DNA from 3 places in the Paenibacillus sp. JGP012 genome. Region 1 is predicted to be linked to each of the others. Evidence: riboswitches for the same ligand, from Rfam matches in the RefSeq annotation. Region 1 holds a riboswitch; each other region holds the start of a gene.

Region 1 (8,135 bases):
GAGCGGGTACTCTCTGCATTCCCTCAACGTCTCTCCTCTTATGTTCATGAGTGGTTTAGTGAGCATCAGGTGGAAGCGCGTGGACATATCGCCATCTCCCGCGTTGAACCTAACGCCATATATAACCGCGACGAACTAATTCAGACAGATGCCGTTGTATGGACGGCAGGTATTCAGCCAGTGAAGGTAGTTCAGGACCTCAATGTAACCAAGGACCCGCAGGGTCGTGTCGTATTAAACGAATATTATCAAATTCCGGAGTATACGGACGTGTATGTTGTAGGTGACTGTGCAAGTGTACCTTATGCACCAAGTGGTCAGGCTGCGGAGGTTCAGGGTGAGCAAATCGCTCATATTCAGCATGCGCTCTGGAAAGGCGAAAAGCCCAATCCGCAGCCTCTCAAGCTTCGCGGCACATTAGGCGCACTCGGCAAGAAGGCTGGATTTGGGCTAATGGGCAAAACGTCCATGATGGGACGTGTGCCTCGTATTTTGAAAAGCGGCGTGCTCTGGATGTCCAAGCGCCATCTTGGTTAATTAATCAAGATCGAGCGCGTCCCATGCATCCGCTTCGGCGATTTTGGCAAGAATGGCGCTGTATAGATCCTCTACTTTGTCCGTGGTGACCACTTCACCATTAACCAAGGCAAAAGGGGTCATATAGCATTGACCGCAATTGGTCAGACAGCCATATTCGATGACGTCATAGTCCGGATTTTCATCCAGTTGATCCATGACTTCATCTGTGCCAAAATGCATATTGTTAGCACAAAATTCAATAATTGGTCTCATTTCATTCACCTGCTTTGTTTGACCATTTTAATTTGTGGTCGTTTGTAATATACTATAAGGAGGAAAGGAGTTGAACAATATGAGCGAAAACGCACAAAGCACCATGTATGATGAGGTATCTGATGTGCTTGATAAACTTCGTCCGTTCCTGCAGCGCGATGGCGGTGACGTGGAACTGGTCGACGTGGAGGACGGCATCATTAAGCTGAAACTGGTCGGTGCCTGCGGCAGCTGCCCAAGCTCCACCATTACATTAAAAGCCGGGATTGAACGCGCCCTTCTTGAAGAAGTTGAGGGTGTACAAGAAGTCGTACAAGTATTCTAATCAATCCTTCACGAAATAAACCTCAGAGAGCCTTTCGCTTCGCAAGAAGCGGAGGGCTCTTTTTTTGGTACCCTGTTATATTGTTGGCCTGATCGGATCAAGCCCTCCAGACACATCCATAATGTTGCCTGTGATAAAATCCGAATGATCCAGGCACAGATACGTAATCACTCTTGCGATATCTTCTCCGCTGCCGGGACGCCCTCTTGGCGTTTCCTTATCAGGTATGTTCGCAATGTCATCAATGGTTTTCTCTTTGTTTGCACCACGAATATCTCCAGGGCATACCATGTTCACCGTAATCCCGTAAGGCGCGCTTCTTCCACGGCGAGTGTCTTTGTAAACGAAACCAGCCCCACCTTCGCAGCAGCATATACGGCACGATGAGGCCACGACCTCGCTTCACCGGCATGACTGAAGCCAAAATGAATAATCCGCCCCCACTGCTTGCGGCGCATTTCCGGCAGGACGAGCTGATCCAGAATCATCGGTCCCAGCAGGTTGCCCTGCACCAGCATCTGCACCTCTGCCTCGGAATAGTCCGCAAACACCCGGCGCTCACGTACGAATGGCCCCGCGTTATTCACTAAAATATCGATATGCCCCAGCTGCGCTTCCACGGCAGCTACAAGCGCATGAATCTCTTCTGCTTTGGATATGTCTGCCTGCACAGCAATACAACGCACGCCTTTGGCAATAATCTGAGTCTTGAGCGCTTCAGCCTCTAATTGGCTGTGCACATAATTGAGGGCAATATGGCATCCTTGATCTGCCAGACTAAGTGCTGTCATTTTCCCAAGGCCTTTGGCACTTCCCGTTATGAGGGCAATCTTTCCCTTCACGTTCATCCCCCTCTTCAAAGAGCAGTCACTCATCCAGTATAAAAGATTTATGCTTCCCTCACAACTTGCCCGCTCTTCACAATCTGTTCCAATTTGAATCTTTACTCAAAAAAGAGAAATATAAAACAACAAATCTTTTTGCATGCAGATTGATAAGAAAGCCCCGCAGTTCTCTTTATGAGACATGCGGGGCTTTCGGGTTATCGTTGGATTTTCACCTTAAAACGCAGGTTCAACTGCACCTTGGTAACGTTCTTTGATGAATTTTTTCACATCTTCGGAGTGAAGAGCTTCAGCCAGCTTTTTGATGGCATCTGCATCTTTATTATCCTCACGGGATACCAGAATGTTTGCATATGGATTGCCTTGCAGGTCTTCAATCAGCAGCGCATCTTTAGCCGGATTAAGATTAGCTTCCAGCGCATAGTTTGAATTGATGAACACCAGATCGGCTTCATCCAGCTGGCGAGGCATCATCGCTGCATCGAGCTCAATAATATCAAGATTTTTCGGATTCGCTGTAATGTCCTGTTTCGTGGAAGTAATGTTGGTATTGTCTTTGAGTGTAATCAGACCTTTCTTCTCCAGCAGCAGGAGTGCACGTCCGCCATTGGAAGGGTCATTGGGAATTGCTACTTTTGCGCCGTCTTTCAGTTCATCCAACGATTTAATCTTTTTGGAATAACCGCCAAAAGGTTCTACATGAACCGGCGTTACAGCAACCAGATGGAATCCGCGCTCTTTATTTTGCACATCCAGGTACGGCTGATGCTGGAAGAAGTTCGCATCCAGTTTGCCATCCTCCAGCTGCTGATTTGGCTGTACGTAATCGTTAAATGTAACAACCTGCAAGCGGATGCCCTGTGCTTCAAGTGCAGGCTTGATGCTTTCCAAAATTTCAGCATGAGGTGTAGGTGAAGCACCTACTTTCAATTCAACGGTACGCGGAGCGCCTGCTGAATTATCCGCACCGCTGTCCGATTTCTTGTTGTTGCCGCAAGCTGCAAGCACTGCAATTAACATCAAGCTGAGTAGAACAATAGACCATTTTTTCATCTGTAAAACCCCTTCGACTTATATTTTTTCATCTATGTGTTATTTCCTGGTGAAATAAATGACCAGACGATCGCCAAGCATCTGCAGAAGCTGGACCAGAATAATCATGGATATAACGGATATAATCATGATTTCGTTCTGATAACGGTAGTATCCGTAGTTAATTGCCAACGTTCCCAATCCGCCGCCGCCAACCATACCCGCCATAGCCGTGTAAGATACCAGGGTCACAATCGTGATGGTAATGCCGGCAAGCAAGCCCGGTAGCGCTTCTGGCAGCAGCACACGTCTGACAATCTGTCCTGTGGATGCCCCCATTGCCTGTGCCGCTTCAATGACGCCGCGATCCACTTCTCGCAACGTATTCTCTACGAGACGTGCAAAGTACGGCGCAGCCGAGATAACAAGAGGTGGAATGACGCCAAGCACCCCAGTAGCAGTCCCTACCAGCGCACGTGAAACTGGAATCAGAGCAACAATTAATATAATAAAAGGTACAGAACGTAAGATGTTAACAATGACGGACAAAACAATATAGGTTACTCGAGATCTCGCTGATGCGGACCGCCCTGTCATGAACAGAATTACACCAAGCGGTAGACCAAGCAGAACGGTGAACAAGCCGGATGCAGCTAAAATTTGTAACGTCTCAATAGAGGCGGTGCCAACCTCATCCCAGTTTACTTTTGAAAAATCCATTAACGAAGCACCTCCACATCAAGTCCTTCTGCGGCAAGCTCGGATAACGTCTGCTCAATGGCTTGAACATCGCCCTCAAACCTTACAGTTAATTGACCATAGGGAACTTGCTTGATGGTAGAGATTGCGCCCTGCAGAATGGCAAAATCCACGCCTGTTTTGCGAACCGTTCGAGATAAAATCGCTTCATACGTTTTGTTTCCCAGAAACGACACTTTCACCAGCTTGGATGATACACCCGTTCCGAGCTCCGTTCCGGCATTCGCAAGCACCATTTCTTCCAGCGCCAGTCCACCTTCACGATCACGACTCACAAAATCCCGAGTAATCGCATGCTGCGGCTTCAGGAACACTTCAGTTACTGGCCCTTGCTCCACAATGCCACCTTGATGAATTACTGCCACCCGGGCGCAGATGTTCTGAATAACATGCATCTCGTGCGTGATAAGCACAATTGTCAGATTATACTTTTCGTTGATATCCAGCAGCAGCTTGAGAATCGAATCCGTTGTCTGCGGGTCAAGCGCAGAGGTCGCCTCATCACAGAGAAGCACACTTGGATCACTTGCAAGCGCTCGTGCTATGCCAACCCGCTGTTTCTGTCCACCCGATAGCTGTGCCGGATATTTGCTGCTGTGCTGCTCCAGACCGACCAAAGCCAGCATCTCCTTCACCTTGCGGTCAATCGCATCCTTAGGTGTATTCACCAGCTTTAACGGAAAAGCCACGTTATCGTACACTGTGGCAGAAGACAAAAGATTGAAATGCTGAAAAATCATGCCGATCTTGCGTCTTTGCTGCTGAAGTTCACTTTTGCCAAGCTCCGTCAGGTTAATTCCATCCACCCATACTTCGCCTGCTGTCGGACGTTCCAGCAAGTTAATGCAACGAATCAATGTGCTTTTCCCCGCACCCGAGTGGCCAATAACGCCGAATATTTCACCCTTCTGGATGCTTAAATCGAGCTCTGACAACGCCGTGGTTGTCTTGCCACGCCTGCCATATGTTTTGGTTAATCCAACCAGTTCTATCAATAGTACGGCTCCTTCCCCATCACCTACATATATCTTTACCCGAAGGAAGGGAAAACTCCCCTTTCTACGCAAAAAAAGAGCCCTTTGCAGATACAAAGATGGCTCTTTACGTGAAATGACCTTCTCATCTGCCAAAATCATATTCACTATGATTCTGTAGGAATTAGCACCTAACATCTGTAATGAAACACATTCATGTCATCAGCACAGATCGGTTGCCGGGCTTCATCGGGCCTGTCCCTCCGCCACTCTCGATAAGAGAAATATATTGTTTGTAGAATAATATAGGTTCTTGTAGTTCATCATGTATAATGATCAAACTGCATCAAATATTACATTTTTAAACTGCATTAAATGCTACAATGTCAAAACTCTATTAAATAGTGCATTTTAGATAAATAACAAATCCATGTAAATTGTGATCTGCAACTCAGTATAGTCCAAGTATTCCGATTTGTCAAAGGGTATTATTTCATGTTGTTACTGTGATATGCTTGATGCCATTATCGTCTCATGCCCTGTTTACGCCAGATTCGAGTGATATATCGATATGCTGTGTGCAGTGTTTCACAGACCATATCCACACCCTGCTGCATCTCCAGCAAATGCTGATCCAGATCCTCCAGCTTGACTTTCCCCTTCATCGTCTGATGCAGCTGCCATAGATCATCCTGCATTTCAGAGTTCATGTAATGAATCTCCATATTGCGCCGCTTGCGGAGCCTGCTCATGGGTTCACGATAATTTTCCTTGATTTTGATTAATTGCAATGCAAGCGCATGGTGTTCCCGATGATAATCAAATTGCCTAAGTACCGTATAATAAGAGAAATGCACCTTCGTCTTTGAAGTATTCAACTGGAATATTTCATTCAAAACGGTTCCCAGTTTGTCCAGTATGGCAAAGCATCGAATAAACGCATCCTTATAAAAATAGACATAACGCGCATACTCCCCCTTTTCAGCAGAGGTCATATCTTCGGTATAGCCGGCAACCACTTTTTTACGAAAATGGGCTGCTGCAAAATAGCTCTGCTCCAATTCATCCAATGATGATATCAGCCCTTGCGTCCAGATATAAAGCTTCCTGTAATCGTGTTCCGGGTCATGGTCCACATGCATCTGGCGCTCAAATGAATCCAGCGTGTGTGCCATTGCATCCATCGCTTCCTTCAGAATCCCCTGATTGACCCGCGGCTTCTCGCCAAGTAACGTACGCAGCATAGATGTCCTCCTCTTTCCACTAATGATGCAAAATATATGATGTCACAGCTGCTGGACAGCCACTACTTCTCCCCATTAACGGCTGCAAATGCTTGTAATCATTATAACTTGGTTTAGGTTGCCCTGTTGATTCAAACATCAAACAAAAACAAAAGTCCACCTGCTCCAGTAATCTGTATCACCGAAGGGTGGACTTTCCAAATATAGTGCAGCCAGGCTGCAAGTGCAGTGCTAAAAGTGAAGGAACTGAATTCTGTTCTAAGATAGACAGCTGCTTCAGTTTAGAAGCGATTTACCGGGCGGTGCAGTTTGTACACCAGGAAACTCATATACGTCAGCACACCGAACAATATGGCGATATCCAGCATATGTGCGAGTGCTACAAACATATACACCTCTGGGCGGCTCATCGTCCACATCATAAACATACCGATAACCACTTGCATCAAAATCAATATTACGGATAACACACCCAGCGTACGCAGCTCCCGATTATCCGGATGTTTGCGATACGCAAAATGTCCCAGAATTGCAATGACAATCACTAACGATGCCGCAGCAAGACGGTGAGCAAACGCTACAGCTACCCCTCCCGAAAGCTCAGGAACGATCTGTCCATTACATAGCGGGAACCCGGAACAACCTCCAGCAGAGTTTGTATGACTCACAAATGCCCCTGTATACACGACCAGATAGGTGTAGATGGTGGAGAACCAGACCAGATTGCGGAAGCCTTTACTGACACGTGGATATCTGTTCAGGCGTTCGAGACCACCGTACCGGGCTTCCTGCCGAATACCGAGAGCCATCATTAAGGAGCTTGCAAACGCAATTAACGCAAATCCGAAGTGAAGCGCCATGACCGCAGAGGATTGTGAGAATACCACGGCAAAAGCGCCCATAATCCCCTGTATAATGACAAATACTAGGGTCAGAAATGAGAAAAGCTGCAGATCACGACGCTGCTTGCCAAATCGCAAAAAGGCAACAAACGAAGCGATGGACAGCAGGCCCGCCAATGCACTCACGGCACGGTGGGAGAATTCAATGATAGAGGCAACAGTATGTGCAGGAACGAGCTTCCCGTTACATAAAGGCCATTCGTTACCGCATCCAAGGCCTGATTCTGTCTTGGTTACGATCCCGCCGCCAAAAGTGGCCAGGAACATAATAAGACAGGTTAATACGGTTAACCATTTAAACAATGTTAAGTGCTTCAATTTTTTCTCACCCGCTGTTAGTTTAAGATGGCGAAGAGCATCTTCGCTTCATGATCGTTCGTTTGATATTTTATTCTTTACTTTGACACTAATTTCACAACTAAATTTATTATAACGGATAAAAGCATCATTGACGCCGTGCTTTGTGACAAAATGTTAACGTCTGTTAAAATTTTGACCTGATAGTCATATTATCGCCCTCTTGTTAGAGGAATAGCTTTATTGTGTAATTTATTTATGATTTCTTACTTTTGGATTTTTTATTATGTAACGTTTGGGTGGTGCAGTGTTTTGTTTGTAAAGCTCTTTTGAGGTGCTTTGCTAGTTTCGTTGCTTTATGATGGTTTTTGTTTGTTCAGTGCTATGCTTGATAAATGAGAACCTGATTTAAACGACAAATTGTTTTGGGCTGGGTTGGATTGGGTTGGGTTATGCTCAACGTTACCGATTGCGTGATGTTTTCGTTGTCTTCGATGGTTCGATGGTTCGATGGTTCGATGGTTCGATGGTTCGATTAAATTTTCAATGTTTGTTTAGATACTTGCGACGTTTACCGCATTCTCGGTGTTCCTAGTGTTTCCAACGTTCCTATGTCTTGTCTAATTGTCACCCTTTTATTGTAACGATTCCAGATGAGCTTATTTAAGCAAAATAGGGCTTACTTCGATTTTAACGATTCCCAGAAACCTTATTTCATTTAAAACCCGCTAAATACGTCCCGTTTCACATGAAATTCCCGAAATAAGCTTTCCTGAGATCGTTACAAAATAAAAACACGTAATTAGGGCCAAATAGCGTTTCTGGAAATCGTTAGAGTAACGAAACTGGCCGAAAGAGCTTCCCCACCCCGTTCACTTCCTCCCCTTAACATTGTCCCCTTTCCCCACTAACTCATTATTGCCGTTCTCCAAATGGTTTGAATCACAAACTTTGTGGTTGCGTGT
Region 2 (8,135 bases), on a different contig from region 1:
CATGCTCGTGATTGAATAAACAACAAATAGCCCTTACCTGTTCACTCGATAGGTAAGGGCTATTTAGCATTTTTCCGTTAATTTCGCCACTTCTTCGCCAGCTCGCTAATCTGATGCGGTGTTGTACGGCAGCAGCCTCCAATAATCTGGGCACCCGCAGCAACCCATTGCTCCGATGCGTCCTTCATACTGCCACAGGAACCTTGGCCGCTCCATGTTTTGGTTTCCGCATCGTAAGTCTCGCCTGAATTGGGATATACGATAACCGGTTTATCACTGGCACGGCGCAAGATACCAATCGCTTCCGTAACGACTTCCATTGGAGCGCAGTTCAGACCAATCGCCGCAAGCTGCCGCTCGGAACCAAATGTCTGTGCACATACCTGAAGCGGTGTGCCTTCGCTGATGCTTGTCCCGTCTTTTAACGAGAACGAAAGCCAGGCACATGTCTCCGGGAACTCCTTGAGCAATTCAACCAACACCCGAGCCTCCTGCAATGAAGGGATCGTCTCGAGCGCCAGCACATCTGCTCCCGCTTCAACCAGCGCTGCCATACGCGGACGATGGAATGCTGCCAATGTCTCATCCGATACGCCATAATGCCCCACGTACTCTGAACCATCCGCCAGATAAGCACCGTATGGCCCAACGGAGCCAGCGACTATAGGGCGCGGACGACCCAGCTTCTCACCACCCGTATGCTCACCTGTACGATTTTCACTCTGCTCGTTTCCCACGTTCTCGGCACGTCCCGAAGACACTTCTGCAAGTGGTCTCGTTGAACTGCCGCCTTCTACTGTGACACCCTGCACTTCTGCCCACACGTCATCTCTCGCCTTTGCAGCAAGCTCTACCGTCTTGCGAATCAACTCCAGCGCAGCCTTCTCTCCAATGCCACGCTTGCGGAAACCTTCGACAGTGGCCTGATAGCTTGAAGTAATTGCACAATCCGCTCCTGCACGAAAATAATCCGCGTGTACCTGCACAATGACATCCGGGTTCTCCAGCAGCACACGTGCAGACCAGAGCGGATCATCCAGATCACAGCCATGCTGCTCAAGCTCCGTAGCCAGTGCACCATCCAGAATCATGAGTGGATAGTCGTTCAGAATACGTTGAATTACATTGATATCATTCGTTTGCTCCATTTTAGTCATGGGGTCAACCCTCTTTTCTTCTTCGTACGATCTGTCAGGTAATATACGATGTAACACAGAATAATGAATGGAATACCGCAGTATAAAGCAATTCGCTGTGTCGGATCAAAAGCAATGCCGATGCAGGAGGCCAGGCACAGCAAAAATGAAACGATAGGTACGATTGGATATAGCGGTGTCCGGTAAACCAGATCCTGCACTTTGTTTCCTTCTCGCAGATACTGTCTGCGGAACATATACTGAGACACGCTGATGCTCATCCATACCGCCACTACAGCAAGACCCGAGATAGAGACAAGTGTAATATACACGGTTCCAGGTGCAATGATGCTGGACAGCAATGCCAGCGCACCACCAGCCATGCTGAGCACCAGCGCGTTGAACGGCACACCACGCTTGGTCAAGCGCGCAAACGATGGAGAGATGGTCTTTTTATCTGCCAGTGACCATAACATTCGTGAGGAAGCATATAATCCCGAGTTAGCTGCGGAAAGAATCGCCGTTAGAATAACAAAATTCATAATGTCTGCCGCATACGGAACACCAATCCGTTCCATCACGGCTACAAATGGACTTTCCAGCACGCTTGCGTCCGACATCGGCAGCAGCGCAGACAAAATAACAATTGTACCGATAAAGAAAATAATCAGACGCCATAATGTCGTATGAATGGCTTTTGGAATGTTTTTTTCCGGGTTTTCCGTCTCTCCGGCAGCAATGCCAATCAGCTCTGTACCCGAAAAGGCAAAGTTCACGGCCAGCATCGTCATTAATATGGCTGTGGCTCCATGCGGAAACCAACCTGATGCTGTAATGTTGGTAAAGAGTGGCGCCGGAGACGCATCTGCCATCGGAATAATCCCAAACATGGCAGCCCCGCCAATAATAATAAAGAGCACAATCGTCATCACCTTCACCAAGGAGAACCAAAATTCGGATTCGGCAAACAGTTTAACCGTGAACGCATTAAACAGAAAAATCATCAGAGCAAACAGTGCACTCCATATCCAGACATTTACGGACGGGAACCAGCGCTGCATCAGCAGCCCGGCTGCCGTAAATTCTGAGCCCAGTGCGACTGTCCAGGTCAGCCAGTACAGCCAGGCAACCGTATAACCTGTAGCTGGGCCGATATATTTGGCTGCGTAGCTGTGGAATGCACCCGTCTCTGGCATATATACTGATAATTCGCCCAGACAGAGCATAACCAGATACACGACGAGTGCCCCGATGAGATAGGATAAAATGGTACCGAGCGGTCCCGCCTGCTGAATCGTGTACCCCGAACTAAGGAATAATCCCGTTCCAATGACGCCGCCAAGCGAAAGCATGACCACATGTCTCGTTTGCATCTTACGCTGAAAATGACCTTTATCGCTGTTATTCTCCATATGACATACTCCCTGCTTCTTCATCCAGAGCAAACAAAAAAGACCCACTCTTCCCGAAGAGTGCGCCTCTACTGACAAATAAAAACAACTGCTCCTATCTATCAGGCTTTCACCCGCTGGAATTAGCACAGTATCCTTCAGATCTGTTGCTGAGGTTTCTAAGGGCCAGTCCCTCCACCTCTCTGGATAAGAAAATGATTTTTTATAACTATATCGACTGCCACCTGATGTGTCAACATTTAAATAGAATTACGCCTGCATCCTGTTCCAATAGCCTGCTCCCTCTACAAAATTCCAACGAGCTACTCTGTAGAAGACCCCGGATTCACAATTCTGGTCTTGACCTCATATGTGATGGGCACCTTCGCAAACACCTCATCCCAGTGATCCTTCACCTTCTTCCATGTCTTCGGATATTTGATTCGAATTGTGTCCCGAAAATCGGCAACATCCACCTGATACGTATGCTGGAGTTTATACAACATATCCTTAATCTGCTGTTCAACCAATTTTGCAAAATCCTTTTCCAAATCATCCCGATAAGCTCCCTTCTCCTCCTTTTCCGGAGCTCGCCAATCCTCCATCATCCAACCATCAGATTCGGCTTTAATGTGGAATGAAATGTCATCACCAACTACTTTCGGAATAATCTTGGTTCTTTTCTTTTTGATCTCATAGATTACCGTAAATCCTTCCTTGCTGTAGGTCTTGATGACTCCACCCTTTTGATTTGGTCTGAGCCAGGACAGAGCCTCCAGATCCGTTTGGTCAAGCTCACCGATAAACTTCTTGGTTTTGGCATCGAAGATGCTGCCGCCCGAGAACTTGTCCTCCCCGTTATAGTTCAGTACATTCTGCAATAGAAAACTCGACTCGGATTGCATCTGGGCATCAAGCTTCGCGAGCGATACAGGCTCCAGAATTTTGTTGGAAATATAATAATTATTCGTAATCCCCGTAAGATAAAATGCCGGAATGCGTGACGGGTCATTAGATGTAAGCACATCTACCGCACGATGATGACTGATCAGCACCAGACAGTTCGGGCGAATGTCGTTATCGCGCAGTATAAAATCCAGCAGCTGATCCAGCCCGTATTTTTTGGCAATATCCTTGGAAATCACAATGACCTTAAGGTGATGTCCAATGAGAGGGCGATCACGGCGCAAGGCAAACTGACGGAAAATCTGCAGCAAGGAATCACCAGAAAGCCGTTCATTGGAATAAGACGTTTTACCGGATGCAGGTGATCCTGACTGCTCACTTTTTTGGCTGCTGGAATATCCTGGCGCAATCTGAACGGTAGCTGTTACATTGTCCAGCTTGGGATAACGTCCTCCCTGCTCCGCAATTTTTTTCTCAAACTCGGTTTCTTGACCCACATCAATACCGAGAGCAACGTACAAGCTCAAGTCCTCAATTTCTCTGCTGCTCCAGCAGCCTGAGAGTAAACTCAGGATGGTCACAACGCAAGTGATCCGTCCCAGCAGGCGAAAGAAAATCATGCGTGCTTGCCTCCTTTTTTACGTATCATGCTTATGACCAACAGGATCAAGGGCAAGATGGCGAACAGCAAAACCGAAGCGTTACCCAGCATATCGCCAAGTGCAAAGGTTTCATCTACATTTTTGGGCATCATCGCCGCTATATATATAATAGGCAGCAGAACATACATGATCTTGCCCATTTTTTTGGTCTTGAATAAGTCACGAATGCCTACTGAAGCACAGTAATGGGTAATTGCAAACGTGGAGAAGATCTGCATAATCCAGATAACCAGCAGGAGCGATTCAAAGCGCTCAAAGATCAAGCCTTGTATTTCGAAGCTTCGTACCAATTCCAGCGTCGGCCAAGTCCTCGTTTTGATTCCGTCAAGTGAAAGGCTTCCTACAACCATGACCACCGTAATGAGGTAGACAGCAGTGGAAACAGCAATGCCCCATGTTATCGCTTTATTGCTTTTTTTCGGATTCTGCATATATGCCGTAATGACCAGCATGACCTCGTAACCTGTATAAGACAACAGCGATGGCTTCAAGCCCTTAATGATTGGCATGATCCCTTCACCCAAAACAGGCCTTAAATTGCTGATCTCGAACAATTGATTGCTAAGCAGAATTTCCATAACAAAGATGACCAGTGTAATGGGCAGAATGATCTCAAATACACGCAGGATCACCGATAACCCGCCAGAGATGAGATAGACGCCAATCCACATAAATACCATCACAATGGCCCATGTCGGTGTACGCTCAAGCAGATACATACCCGTTACATCAGCCATCACTCTGATCTCAAAGGCAGCAATAATCATGAAATACAAGATCATCGAACATCCCAGAATGTACGCGATCCAGCGTCCGGTAATTTCCCTTGTGAATTGAAATACTGTTTTTTCGGGAAATCGGCGGCACAGGGTCACAAGAATGATACCCACTCCTGTGATGATTAGCCCGGACAAAATAATGGAGATCCAGACGTCAGGTGTTCCCACCGCTTTGCTCATCGTTCGTGGCAGCGTTAATATCCCTGCACCCAGCATATAATTGACGATGATCACAACCGCCTGTGTAGTACTTATTTTCCCCTGAGCGTCATTCACTTCACTACACCTCCACGCCTACAATTGATACAAGCGAATGCCTGCCTACTTCTTCCGATCCTCATCCACCGTATTCATCATCTCGGGGCGTCTTCTCATCATGGAAAGAGGTGCACGGATAATAAAATCTTTCCAGTCACTCATACGATATGGAACAGCTGGTGCCACATATGGAACACCAAAGCTTGTTAACCTCGCGAGATGTGTGCATATCAGCAGAAAGAACATGACTACGCCATACAATCCGAGCACTGCAGCACTGAACATGGCAGCAAATCGCAAAATCCGCAATGTTAATCCTGCGCTGTATACTGGAATGGTGAAAGAAGAGATTGCCGTCACGGCCACCACGATGACCAGGAACTGACTGATAATTCCCGCTTGTACCGCAGCCTGGCCAATAATGAGACCCCCGACGATTCCCATCGCAGGTCCAATTGGCTTAGGGAGACGAATTCCTGCTTCCCTCAGAATTTCGATAGACAGCTCCATAATCAATACTTCAATAAGGGCGGGGAAAGGTACTCCTGTCCTCGTTTCAATGATGGTCAATGCTAGCTTGGTGGGAATCAGACCTGGATGAAATGAGATAAACGAGATATACAGGGCGGGCGCAAGCAAAGCCAGCATGGCAGATAGAAAGCGCAGCATACGTAGAAAACTACCAGGAATCCAGCGCTCATAATAATCCTCGGGAGATTGCAGCAGCATGCTGAAGGTCACGGGTACAACGAGTACAAATGGCGTCCCGTCCAGTAAAATCGCCACTCGTCCTTCCAGCAGGGCACCGATCACCCGGTCAGGCCTCTCTGTATTTAATATTTGCTGGAACGGACTCAGTGTATTGTCTTCAATCAATTGCTCGACATAACCTGATTCAAGGAAATTGTCCATATCCATCTCACGAATGCGCTTCTCGACTTCTGCCACCAGCTTCGGGTCAGCAATGTCCTGAATGTAAGCGATGGCGAGGTCTTTTTTAATGCGCGAGCCTACCTCAATCTTTTCAATGAACAAGCTCTGATCGCTGCCATACCGACGCAAAATGCCTGTATTGTCACTCAGCTGCTCCGTAAATCCAATTCGCGGCCCCCGCAGTAATGCTTCGGATAACGGCTCATCAATGCTTCGTGTCTTGCCCTTCGACGTGCCGATCAGCATACCGCCTGGCATACCATCCACCAGCAATCCATTCTTCCCAACCAGTACACCGAGTGCAAACTCCTGCAGCGAACCTGTCTCCTGAATCTGGCTGACAGGCAGCAATTGGTTCCGGATATAGCTGGACAGCGCCTGACGATTCTCCGGATGCACAAACCCCTCCTGTTTCAGTTCAGGCACACCATCCGTCATTAGCGGTGTAATCAAATGCTCATCAACTAATTCCTGATCCACCAATCCTTCGGTATACATCACAGCAGCCCTTGTGCTTGTACCTCTGATCGTAAACTCGCGAATATGTACATCTGCATTTTTGGCAAAAGTTTCTTTCACACTTGTCATATCTGTTGCATATTCGCCTGTTAATTTGATGTTTGCATAATGTCCTGTCTCTGTACCCGGTCCTATGCGTGCTTCTGCGGGCGAAATGTCTCTGGAAGAGATGGAAGGCTTGGTTGAACGAGAAAAGCTGCCTCTCTGTACAGCTGTATTCAACCATCTCCAGATCAGCGTAATAATCACGGGTACAATGAATACCAGCATAGCCTGAACCCATATCGGCCATTCAGGAATATACGATATAATCTTAGACCACATGTCCTCCGCCTCCCTCTCTGCAAAAATCAAGCTACAGGTATTCCCGAATTATTGTGTCCTGTTTACCCGCAAAAATTCCGTGTTTTTGGCAGCATATCCAATAGAACGCTTTCTTCTATTTTCTTGAACAACAAAAAACGACCCTGCAAGGAGCAGAATCGTTCTGATATTCAACTTATACTATCCGAGTCACATGCTGTGCCTTGTCATCAAGCAGGCGAGCTGCGTCTGCGATTGTTTTGAAATCCTGTAATGCAATCTCAATTCTCTCATTGCTATGCTGCACGTACTGCTCCACCTTTTTGGTGCCGTTGGTGATATTCGTAATTTCCTTGGTTATACCCGTGACACTATCCCGAATCTCATTAATGGATTTCTCCACCATCGCAGACAGCTTGCGCACTTCCTTCGCTACAATATCGAAGCCTCTTCCAAACTCTCCTGCATGTGCAGCTTCAATAGCCGCGTTCAGTGCCAGCAGCTGTGTCTGGGATGATATTTCCCGAATCGTGCGTACCACACCTTGAATGGAGCCAGCCTGTTCCTGAAGATGAGTCAGTGTAGACTGGTTTGTTGCCGACACCTCCGAGATATAAGCAACGCTAGACAACAGCTCATGGCTTCGACCGATGCCCGCACCGGCCTGCTCGTTTAATTCCTGAGAGAGTGCCTTCAGCTCCTGTACAACGGTTGTTATATTATTCTGACGATTCGTAATATTGGTTGCCATCTTGCAGACTCCAACAATTTTTTGATTAGACTCATCATATACCCTCATGTACGTGGCTTCGAGCCATACAGACTGCCCTCCGGCATCCATCCGCTCCACCTTGTCCTGAAAACTTTTTCCGTTCAAAATACTTCTCCAAAACTCCTCATACGCCGGACTGTCTGTAAACTTGCCGAAACATAATTGACGATGATGCATGCCATACATCTCTTCCTTGGTATACCCCATTGTTGAAGCAAATACATCATTCACGTATGTAACCTTGCGATTTACATCAAACCGGATAATGGCCAAGCTTCTCTCCAGCGCCTTGATCACCAGTGCGTCCGTAACCTCATCCTGCTGCACATTCCCCAATAAAGTCATCTAAATCCCCCACAATCCGTCCCGTAGTCAATAACGTCATATATTGTAACTGCTTGCCTGATGCAGATGGATGACAAGTGCAGATCACAAGTTTTCGTTTAACGCACCTTCATTCCTGCATTTGATTCTAG
Region 3 (8,135 bases), on a different contig from region 1:
GAGTGAGTAAAAAGTGGTGGACCGGGGCGTTGGCCCTTGTCCTGGCTTTGCCCGTATTGCTTTCGGGGGCCGTAAGTGCACCGCAGACGGCGGAGGCCAAAGCCGCGATTAGTTCCAAAGTACAGAAAGTGAATGCAGCAGGACGAAGCTTTAGTGTGCAGACCGTAAGTATTCCCAAAGGTACACCCGTTACAGTAGGACTTGCCAAGAAGCAGGTGGGCCAGACAGCAACGTTGCCATCCATCGTGAAGGCATATGGCGCGCAAGCCGCAATCAACGGAGCTTTTTTTGAAGCCTATCAAGGAGCACCAGACCCATACGGCATGTTAATAGCAAATGGAAAAGTTATACATATAGGAAGATATGGTACTTCAATCGGATTTAAAGCAGATGGTTCAGCAATTATGGATTCACTTCAAGTAAGCTTGACTGGAAAGGTTACGGATGCGAACGGAAAATCACGCAGCTGGTATGCAACGTTTATTAATCGCACGCCTTCAGCAACTTCAAACATCAGCATTTTGTATACGCCAGAGCGCGGTGCAAACGTTGGTTTTAAAGGAGGCACCGCAGTGATTATGGAGAAAGGGGTAGTTACCAAAAAAGTACCGAACTCCAATGTTGCTATTCCAAAGAACGGTTCTGTGCTTGTGTTTACAGGCAATGAGAAATCCATGTCGGACCGTTTCACTGCAGGTTCCACCGTAGAGATGAATTACAGATACACCAACGCAGCCGGGCAGGATATTCCCTGGCAGGAGGTCGTTACGGCGGTTGGGGCTGGCCCACGTCTGGTCAAGGACGGCAAAATTGCTGTAAATCCGGCAAGTGAAGGCTTCAAAGACCCTAAAATTCTGAATGCATCCGGGGCGAGAAGTGGAATCGCAATTATGGCGGACGGTTCAGTAATGCTGGCTACCGTTTCCGGTGCTACAATAAAAGAATGGGCAGCAGTGATGCAGAAGCTGGGGGCCAAGCAGGCTATGAATCTCGATGGCGGTGCATCCTCAGGTTTGTATGCCAGTGGCAAGATGCTGACGTCTCCAGGTCGGCTGTTGAGTAACACATTGGTATTTGGCGGTTCTGTCCGATAAAAATCAGTACAGGAGGTATGATGCAAATGACACCTATATCCGATCTGACAACAGAAAAGGACAACACATCGGTTCTGGCCATTAATGTGGGACAGCCCAGACCGTTACCCGGTCAGAAACATGAGGTGCTGAGCGGAATCATGAAACATCCTGTCTCCGCCCCGGTGTTCCTGTCATTCACAGGAATGACAGGGGATGCTCAGGCGGACCTTGTTCATCACGGGGGTCCGGACAAGGCAGTTTGTGTATACGATTACAGCCATTATGCTGCACTTGAACAGCTGATGAATCGCAAGCTGGACTGGGGAGCTTTTGGAGAGAATCTTACGGTCACAGGCTGTGCTGAAGAAGAGGTGCGCATTGGGGATATATTCGAATTAGGCGATGCGCAGGTGCAGGTCAGTCAACCAAGGCAGCCGTGTTTCAAGCTGGGAGCAAGGTATGACTACAAGGAGCTGCCCGTTTATTTTCAGGAAAGTGGACATACAGGCTTTTATTTTCGAGTGCTGCAGGAAGGGCAGGTTGCTCCGGCATCCCGTTTCAGAAAAATACACACGGATCAGACCTCGATGACGATCCTTGATGCGAATCGAATTATGCATCAGGGGAAGCAAAATGTGGAGGGGATTCAGACATTGTTAGCCATTCCGGCACTTTCGGAAAGCTGGAGACAGACACTGCTCAAGCGACTGAACAAGCTGGTGAGTGACTGAGACGCAAGTCTACAATTCTGTATGTCTGAATCCGCAAATTGAACTTGTACCCACGAACCATTCAATCCACAAACTCAAGAGAGCAGCGCGCTAATTAAAACCAACCTGGGAGTGAAGCAAACATGACAGTTTTAGGTGCAATTGAAGCAGGCGGAACCAAATTTGTATGCGGCATTGGTACGGAGCACGGAGAGGTGTTAGAGCGTGTAAGCTTTCCTACAACCACGCCAGAGGAGACGATGGCGCAGGTCATTGCTTTTTTTGAAGGCAAAGGCATTGAAGCATTGGGTGTAGGTTCTTTTGGTCCGATTGATCCCATTGAAGGAAGCCCAACGTATGGTTATATCACGACTACGCCTAAGCCGCACTGGGGGCAGTACAACATGATTGGCGAACTCAAGGAACATTTTGATGTGCCTATGACGTTTGATACGGATGTGAATGGTGCTGCTCTGGGGGAAGCGACCTGGGGAGCTGCTCAGGGTCTTGATAGCTGTCTGTATATAACTGTAGGTACAGGTATTGGTGCGGGAGCTGTGGTTGGCGGTAAAATGGTTCATGGATTGTCTCATCCCGAGATGGGGCATATCATTGTACGCAGACATCCAGAGGATGCTTACGAGGGCTTTTGTCCTTATCATGGGGATTGCCTTGAAGGTTTGGCAGCAGGTCCGGCCATTAACAAGCGTTGGCGGCAGCCCGCCTATGAGCTGCCGTCAGATCACAAAGCGTGGGAGATTGAGGCGCATTATCTTGCACACGCATTGATGAATTATGTGCTGATTCTGTCACCACAGAAAATCGTGATGGGCGGCGGTGTTATGAAGCAGGAGCATTTGTTCCCGATGGTGCGAAGCAAACTGCAGGAACTGCTCGCGGGATATGTACAGCATCCGTCTCTTCATGCCGGGATTGATCAGTATGTAGTGCCCCCAGGTCTGGGAGATAATGCAGGATTATGCGGTTCACTGGCTTTGGCAAAATTGGCCTTGTCCAGATAGATAATATAGGGATTGACGAATTTTACCATTATGGTTATGATAGGTGCAACAGTATAGCACGGTTAATGAGGAAGCACCTCTCTTGCGGCATTTTCGCAGGAGGGGTGTTTTTTTGTGCTGTCCGGAGACAGCCGATGCTTTGTTAATCGAGCATGCTGCAACGTTATAAGGAGGGGAATACACATGGAAGTCATTTTCATGAACAAGTTATCCAGAACATCAGATCAACATGAGGACATTGCCCAGCTGTGGATCGGGGAGGAGGAGAGCGTGTGGCATCTGGGGTGGAGCCGGTACGAGGCCGGAGATCGTGAGGATACGATCTGGTATGAAGGCACGTCATGGGAGGAATTACTGCATATTTACCGTCATCAGCTTGCGATGCAGATGAGCGAGGGATATCGTCCATTGCTGCATGGATTGTATCATGAGAACGAAGAGATGAAACCTCGCAGTTATGCGGGGCAGCGGCTGCATTGCTTTAGCGAGCTGTATGGGAATGAGCAATTATATGATGATCTGTGTGCATGGCGGCGGCAGAAGGCTGCAAGTGACCGGAAAGCTCCTTATTTTGTAGCAACCAATCGTCTGCTCCGGCTGATCAGCGCTTTTGTCCCCCATACGATGGATGAACTCATGCAGCTGCCTGGTGTTGGTGAGAGCAAGGCATCGGAGTACGGGCTGGAATGGCTGGAGATGACAAGCGGGATTGAGCGTTCCAGATCGTTCCCGCTGGATTGGGTGTATACCGTTTTGAAGGAGGAAGAGTACGAAAGCTGGTTGTACAAGCAAAAGGAGCAAAAATACAAGCAGGAGCTGGATCAATTCCTCACGCGCAAGCATGTGCTGCAGGGGATGAAGGATGGTCAGACTTTGGAAGAGATTGTAATTCAATCTGGCTTATCCCGCCGTGAGTTAATTGAACTGCTGGAGACACTGGATCTGGAAGGTTACGATACGGACTCTCTGCTTGATGTCGAGCTGGCTGTGATGCCTGAGGCTGAACAAGAGGCGGTCTGGAGTGCATATGAGGAATTGGGCGATACGTTTCTGAAGCCTGTCTTACATAAAGTTTATGGAGGAGAGCGCCCGGAAGCAGGTAGCCTTGAGCAGGTATATGAACGATTGCGTATGATTCGCATCCGTTTCCGCAGACATGTAGAAACGGAACGTAATGTTGGTTAGCTCGGTAGTGCTTAGGAAAAATAGATACCAAAAAGACGAAGTCGTTCCCGGTGAGGGGCGCTTCGTCTTCCATTTCAAATCCAGTCTTTTTTGCGAAAAATAAAGAACATCGTCAGGCCGAGTGTAATCATGAGGCCAATGACAGCGTAATAACCATATCTCCAGTGCAGCTCAGGCATGTTATCAAAGTTCATCCCGTATATTCCGGTAATCACGGTCAGCGGCATGAAGACAGTTGTAATGGCCGTAAACACGCGCATGATCTCATTCGCCCGGTTTGCGATACTGGATTGATAGGCTTCTCGCAAGTTGCCCATCAGGTCGCGGTACGTTTCGAACGTTTCCGAAATTTTCACGGCATTCTCATAAATGTCACTGAAATATTTTTGCAGCTGATCATCAATCAGACGCAGGTCTTTTTTGTTCAGGGTGTTGATAACCTCTTTCTGAGGCCCAAGCACTTTTTTCAGCCACAATATTTCACTTCGCAAACCGATAATTTCATTCAGATGTGATTTCTTGGTGTGCATCAGAATGTCTTCTTCCAGCTTCTCGATGCGAGCTTCAATTCGGTCACCAACGGTGAAATAATTGTCTACAATCAAGTCAACCAGCAAATAGAGAAAGCGATCGGGACTGTTGATCTCCTGTTCCCACAGGATCGGCTTCAGCATCCGTAATTCACTGACCTTCTGTTTCGTTACACTGATAATGAAATGTCTGCCGAGAAACAGATTGACTGCCCGCAGAAAGATCTCTTCATCATCAAAGCGAATGCTGTTGATCACGATAAAATAATGATTTTCATAAATTTCAATCTTTGGACGCTGCTCCTCATCACTCAAGCAGTCCTCCACAGCCAGATCATGCATGGAGAACAGGGGCTGCAGCACAGCCAGATCATCTACGTCTGCATCGATCCAGTAAAAACCTTCAGCCGGTGGAGTCAGCGCTTGCTGGATGTCATCCACCGGAATAAATACACCGTTATTAACCAACCGGATTTTCATGTAATCTACTCCTTCTGCACCCGCCATCAAGGCGGATTTCATCATTAATATGGGCGCAAAAGAACAGATCAGCCGGTCGGCAGCGAAGCCCGATGTACAGGTCTCCGCTTGTTTACGTTCAATCTATAATCAAACGGAAAAAACGGCCCGCTGCCGATGCTGATATCCATTCTCTATGCAGTTGTTCGGAAATCGACTGCCAATTGGGCCTCGGGTCGCCATCCATTTAATATGTCACCTCTCACATAAGGGCTTATAAACACTTGTCTAGTATACCGCTGGTCCAGAGTGCTTTCAAGCGCAAAATGTGTCTATTTCGCGCTCTGAGGCAGTGTATGATTACGGAGTAGAATCGGTTCCGAATTCGGTATCAGAAACACCTAACTGCATCTTGACGTGAGGGCCTGAATGTTTTAAAGTAAAAGTTAATAAATTTGAATTATAATTGAATACAGCGAAATCTTATCAAGAGTAGGTGGAGGGACTAGCCCGATGAAACCCGGCAACCGGCGATATACCGCACGGTGCTAATTCTTGCAGCGACCAAGCATCCTTGTGGTGCTGTTGTAACTGAGAGATGAGAGAGGCGCATATCTGTTTACATATGACCTTTCTCGGAATCCGAGAGAGGTCTTTGTTGTATGCCCCAACTTCTCAGCAGTGATTTTCGCGGCAAATGTGATCTATGACGACCAAGGAGGAATCAACTCACCATGCCAATTAAAATTCCGGACACACTACCAGCTAAAGAAGTGCTTGAAGGGGAGAATATCTTTGTCATGGACGAATCGTCCGCATACAAGCAGGATATTCGTCCACTGCGCATTGCTATTCTGAATCTGATGCCTACCAAAGAGACTACCGAAACACAATTGCTGCGTCTGGTGGGGAACACACCCATTCAGGTGGATGTGGTGCTTGTGCATCCCAAATCTCATACCTCCAAAAATACGTCTCAGGAATATCTGGACATGTTCTACAAAACATTTGATGAGATCCAGCACCGCCGTTTCGACGGCATGATTATTACAGGTGCGCCGGTGGAGCAATTGGATTTTGAGGACGTTAATTATTGGAAGGAGATTCAGGAAATTTTTGAATGGACCAAAACCAATGTAACGTCGACCATGCATATCTGTTGGGCATCCCAGGCTGGTTTATACCACCATTTTGATGTACCCAAAGTTCCGCTGGATGAAAAATGTTTTGGGGTATTCCCGCATACGATCAACAAACCCCATGTTCCACTGCTCCGGGGATTTGATGAGGTGTTTAACGTGCCTCACTCTCGCCATACAGACGTAAGACGTGAGGATATCGAAAAAAACGACAGGCTTGAAATTTTAGCCGAGTCCGAGGAAGCAGGCGTATTTCTGGTAGCTACGAAGGATGGGAAACAAATTTTTGCTACAGGACATGCCGAGTACGATCCGTTCTCTTTAAAATGGGAGTATGACCGTGATGTAGCCAAAGGATTGGATATCGCACTGCCTAAGCATTATTATCCGAACGATGATCCGTCCCAAATCCCTCCGGCTACCTGGCGTGCACACGCCAACTTATTATTCTCTAACTGGCTCAATTACTATGTGTATCAGGAAACACCTTATGATATTGGTCCGCAAATCTAATCGTGATTACAGGAGGATGCAGTAATGGAAGATAACAAGTTGAAGATTGAAAGCCGTTTAGCTCAGATTGGGTCCATCAATGAACCGGTTACAGGAGCCGTTAACTTTCCGATTTATCAATCCACTGCGTTTCGCCACCCGAAGCTGGGACAAAGCACCGGGTTTGATTACATTCGTACAACCAATCCAACACGTAAAGTGCTGGAGGAGGCTGCAGCGGCACTGGAATCCGGTGATGCAGGCTTTGCCTGTAGCTCAGGCATGGCGGCGTTGCAAACGATCTTTGCGATGTTCAGTCAAGGAGATCATCTGATTGTTTCACTTGATCTGTACGGCGGAACATATCGACTGCTGGAGCGAATTCTGTCTCGCTTTGGCGTAACGGCAAGTTATGTAGATACGAATGATCTGGAAGCGCTGGAGAAGGTGTATCAGCCGAACACCAAAGCTGTATTCATAGAGACCCCAACCAATCCGCTCATGATGATCACGGACGTACAAGCCGTAGCCACCTGGGCCAAAAGCCATAACCTGCTGACGATCGTGGACAACACATTGCTCACGCCGTTCTTCCAGCGTCCGATTGAACTTGGCGCAGACATTATCATTCACAGTGCTACCAAATATCTGGGCGGACATAATGATGTTCTCGCTGGACTTATTATTACCAAAGGTGAAGCTTTGTCTGCGGAAATGGCTTTCCTTCATAATTCGATTGGTGCGGTGTTGTCGCCGAGTGATTCCTATCAATTGATGAAAGGCATGAAAACCCTTGCGCTTCGCATGGAGCGTCACGAATATAACGCACTGACCATCGCGAAGTTCCTGCTGGAGCATCCGGCGGTTGCGGAAGTATTCCATCCGGGATTGTCCGATCATCCGGGATACGACATTCAGCAGAAGCAATCTTCAGGCAATACCGGCATCTTCTCATTTAAAGTCAAGGATGCACGTTATGTGGAGCCATTGCTGCGTCATATTCAATTAATTGCGTTTGCCGAAAGCCTTGGCGGTGTAGAATCCCTCATGACTTACCCGGCAGTGCAAACGCATGCGGATATCCCGCTGGAGATTCGTGACGCTGTAGGTGTAGATGACCGTTTGCTGCGTTTCTCTGTCGGAATTGAACATGCGGAGGACTTGATTGCCGATCTGAATCAGGCGCTGCTGGCAGCACAGCAGGAAGTGGAAGGAGGCGTAATTTCATGAGTGATGCAAACCGCAAAAAAACGGAATCAGGATTGAAGTTTGAAACAAAGCTGCTTCATTTCGGGGATGAGATTGACCAGACTACGGGCGCATCCAGCGTGCCGATTTATCAGGCATCCACATTCCATCACTTTGATATTTTTAATCCACCACAGCATGACTACAGCCGTTCGGGTAATCCTACCCGTCAAGCTCTGGAGGACTATATCGCTTTGCTTGAAGGCGGAGTGCGTGGTTTTGCCTATTCATCAGGCATGGCTGCCATCTCCAGTGTATTTATGATGTTCTCTGC

Evidence for each region. A riboswitch is a leader RNA that binds a small molecule or an ion and turns the genes downstream of it on or off. The one in region 1 is predicted to bind S-adenosylmethionine.
Region 2: linked by a shared signal. The riboswitch ahead of mmuP (S-methylmethionine permease) and the one ahead of HNR77_RS09310 (methionine ABC transporter ATP-binding protein) in region 1 are both predicted to bind S-adenosylmethionine.
Region 3: linked by a shared signal. The riboswitch ahead of metA (homoserine O-acetyltransferase MetA) and the one ahead of HNR77_RS09310 (methionine ABC transporter ATP-binding protein) in region 1 are both predicted to bind S-adenosylmethionine.

The regions. Positions count from the first base shown of each region.
Region 1 covers NZ_JACHKG010000005.1:238,345-246,479, forward strand. Annotated here, with positions in the region: gene HNR77_RS09280 (NAD(P)/FAD-dependent oxidoreductase) at 1-537, shown strand, start outside; gene HNR77_RS09285 (YuzB family protein) at 538-792, opposite strand; gene HNR77_RS09290 (NifU family protein) at 872-1,117, shown strand; partial or broken gene HNR77_RS09295 (SDR family oxidoreductase) at 1,193-1,959, opposite strand; gene HNR77_RS09300 (MetQ/NlpA family ABC transporter substrate-binding protein) at 2,179-3,015, opposite strand; gene HNR77_RS09305 (methionine ABC transporter permease) at 3,055-3,714, opposite strand; gene HNR77_RS09310 (methionine ABC transporter ATP-binding protein) at 3,714-4,748, opposite strand; SAM riboswitch class I at 4,870-5,009, opposite strand; gene HNR77_RS09315 (Cthe_2314 family HEPN domain-containing protein) at 5,252-5,971, opposite strand; gene HNR77_RS09320 (COX15/CtaA family protein) at 6,253-7,191, opposite strand.
Region 2 covers NZ_JACHKG010000006.1:59,914-68,048, reverse strand. Annotated here, with positions in the region: gene mmuM (homocysteine S-methyltransferase) at 78-1,148, opposite strand; gene mmuP (S-methylmethionine permease) at 1,154-2,548, opposite strand; SAM riboswitch class I at 2,640-2,741, opposite strand; gene HNR77_RS10085 (Ger(x)C family spore germination protein) at 2,851-4,053, opposite strand; gene HNR77_RS10080 (GerAB/ArcD/ProY family transporter) at 4,050-5,150, opposite strand; gene HNR77_RS10075 (spore germination protein) at 5,196-6,908, opposite strand; gene HNR77_RS10070 (methyl-accepting chemotaxis protein) at 7,084-8,004, opposite strand.
Region 3 covers NZ_JACHKG010000007.1:170,836-178,970, forward strand. Annotated here, with positions in the region: gene HNR77_RS11820 (phosphodiester glycosidase family protein) at 1-1,094, shown strand, start outside; gene HNR77_RS11825 (MOSC domain-containing protein) at 1,121-1,807, shown strand; gene HNR77_RS11830 (ROK family protein) at 1,930-2,808, shown strand; gene HNR77_RS11835 (HRDC domain-containing protein) at 2,992-3,993, shown strand; gene corA (magnesium/cobalt transporter CorA) at 4,068-5,003, opposite strand; SAM riboswitch class I at 5,463-5,587, shown strand; gene metA (homoserine O-acetyltransferase MetA) at 5,717-6,634, shown strand; gene HNR77_RS11850 (aminotransferase class I/II-fold pyridoxal phosphate-dependent enzyme) at 6,659-7,843, shown strand; gene HNR77_RS11855 (trans-sulfuration enzyme family protein) at 7,840-8,135, shown strand, end outside.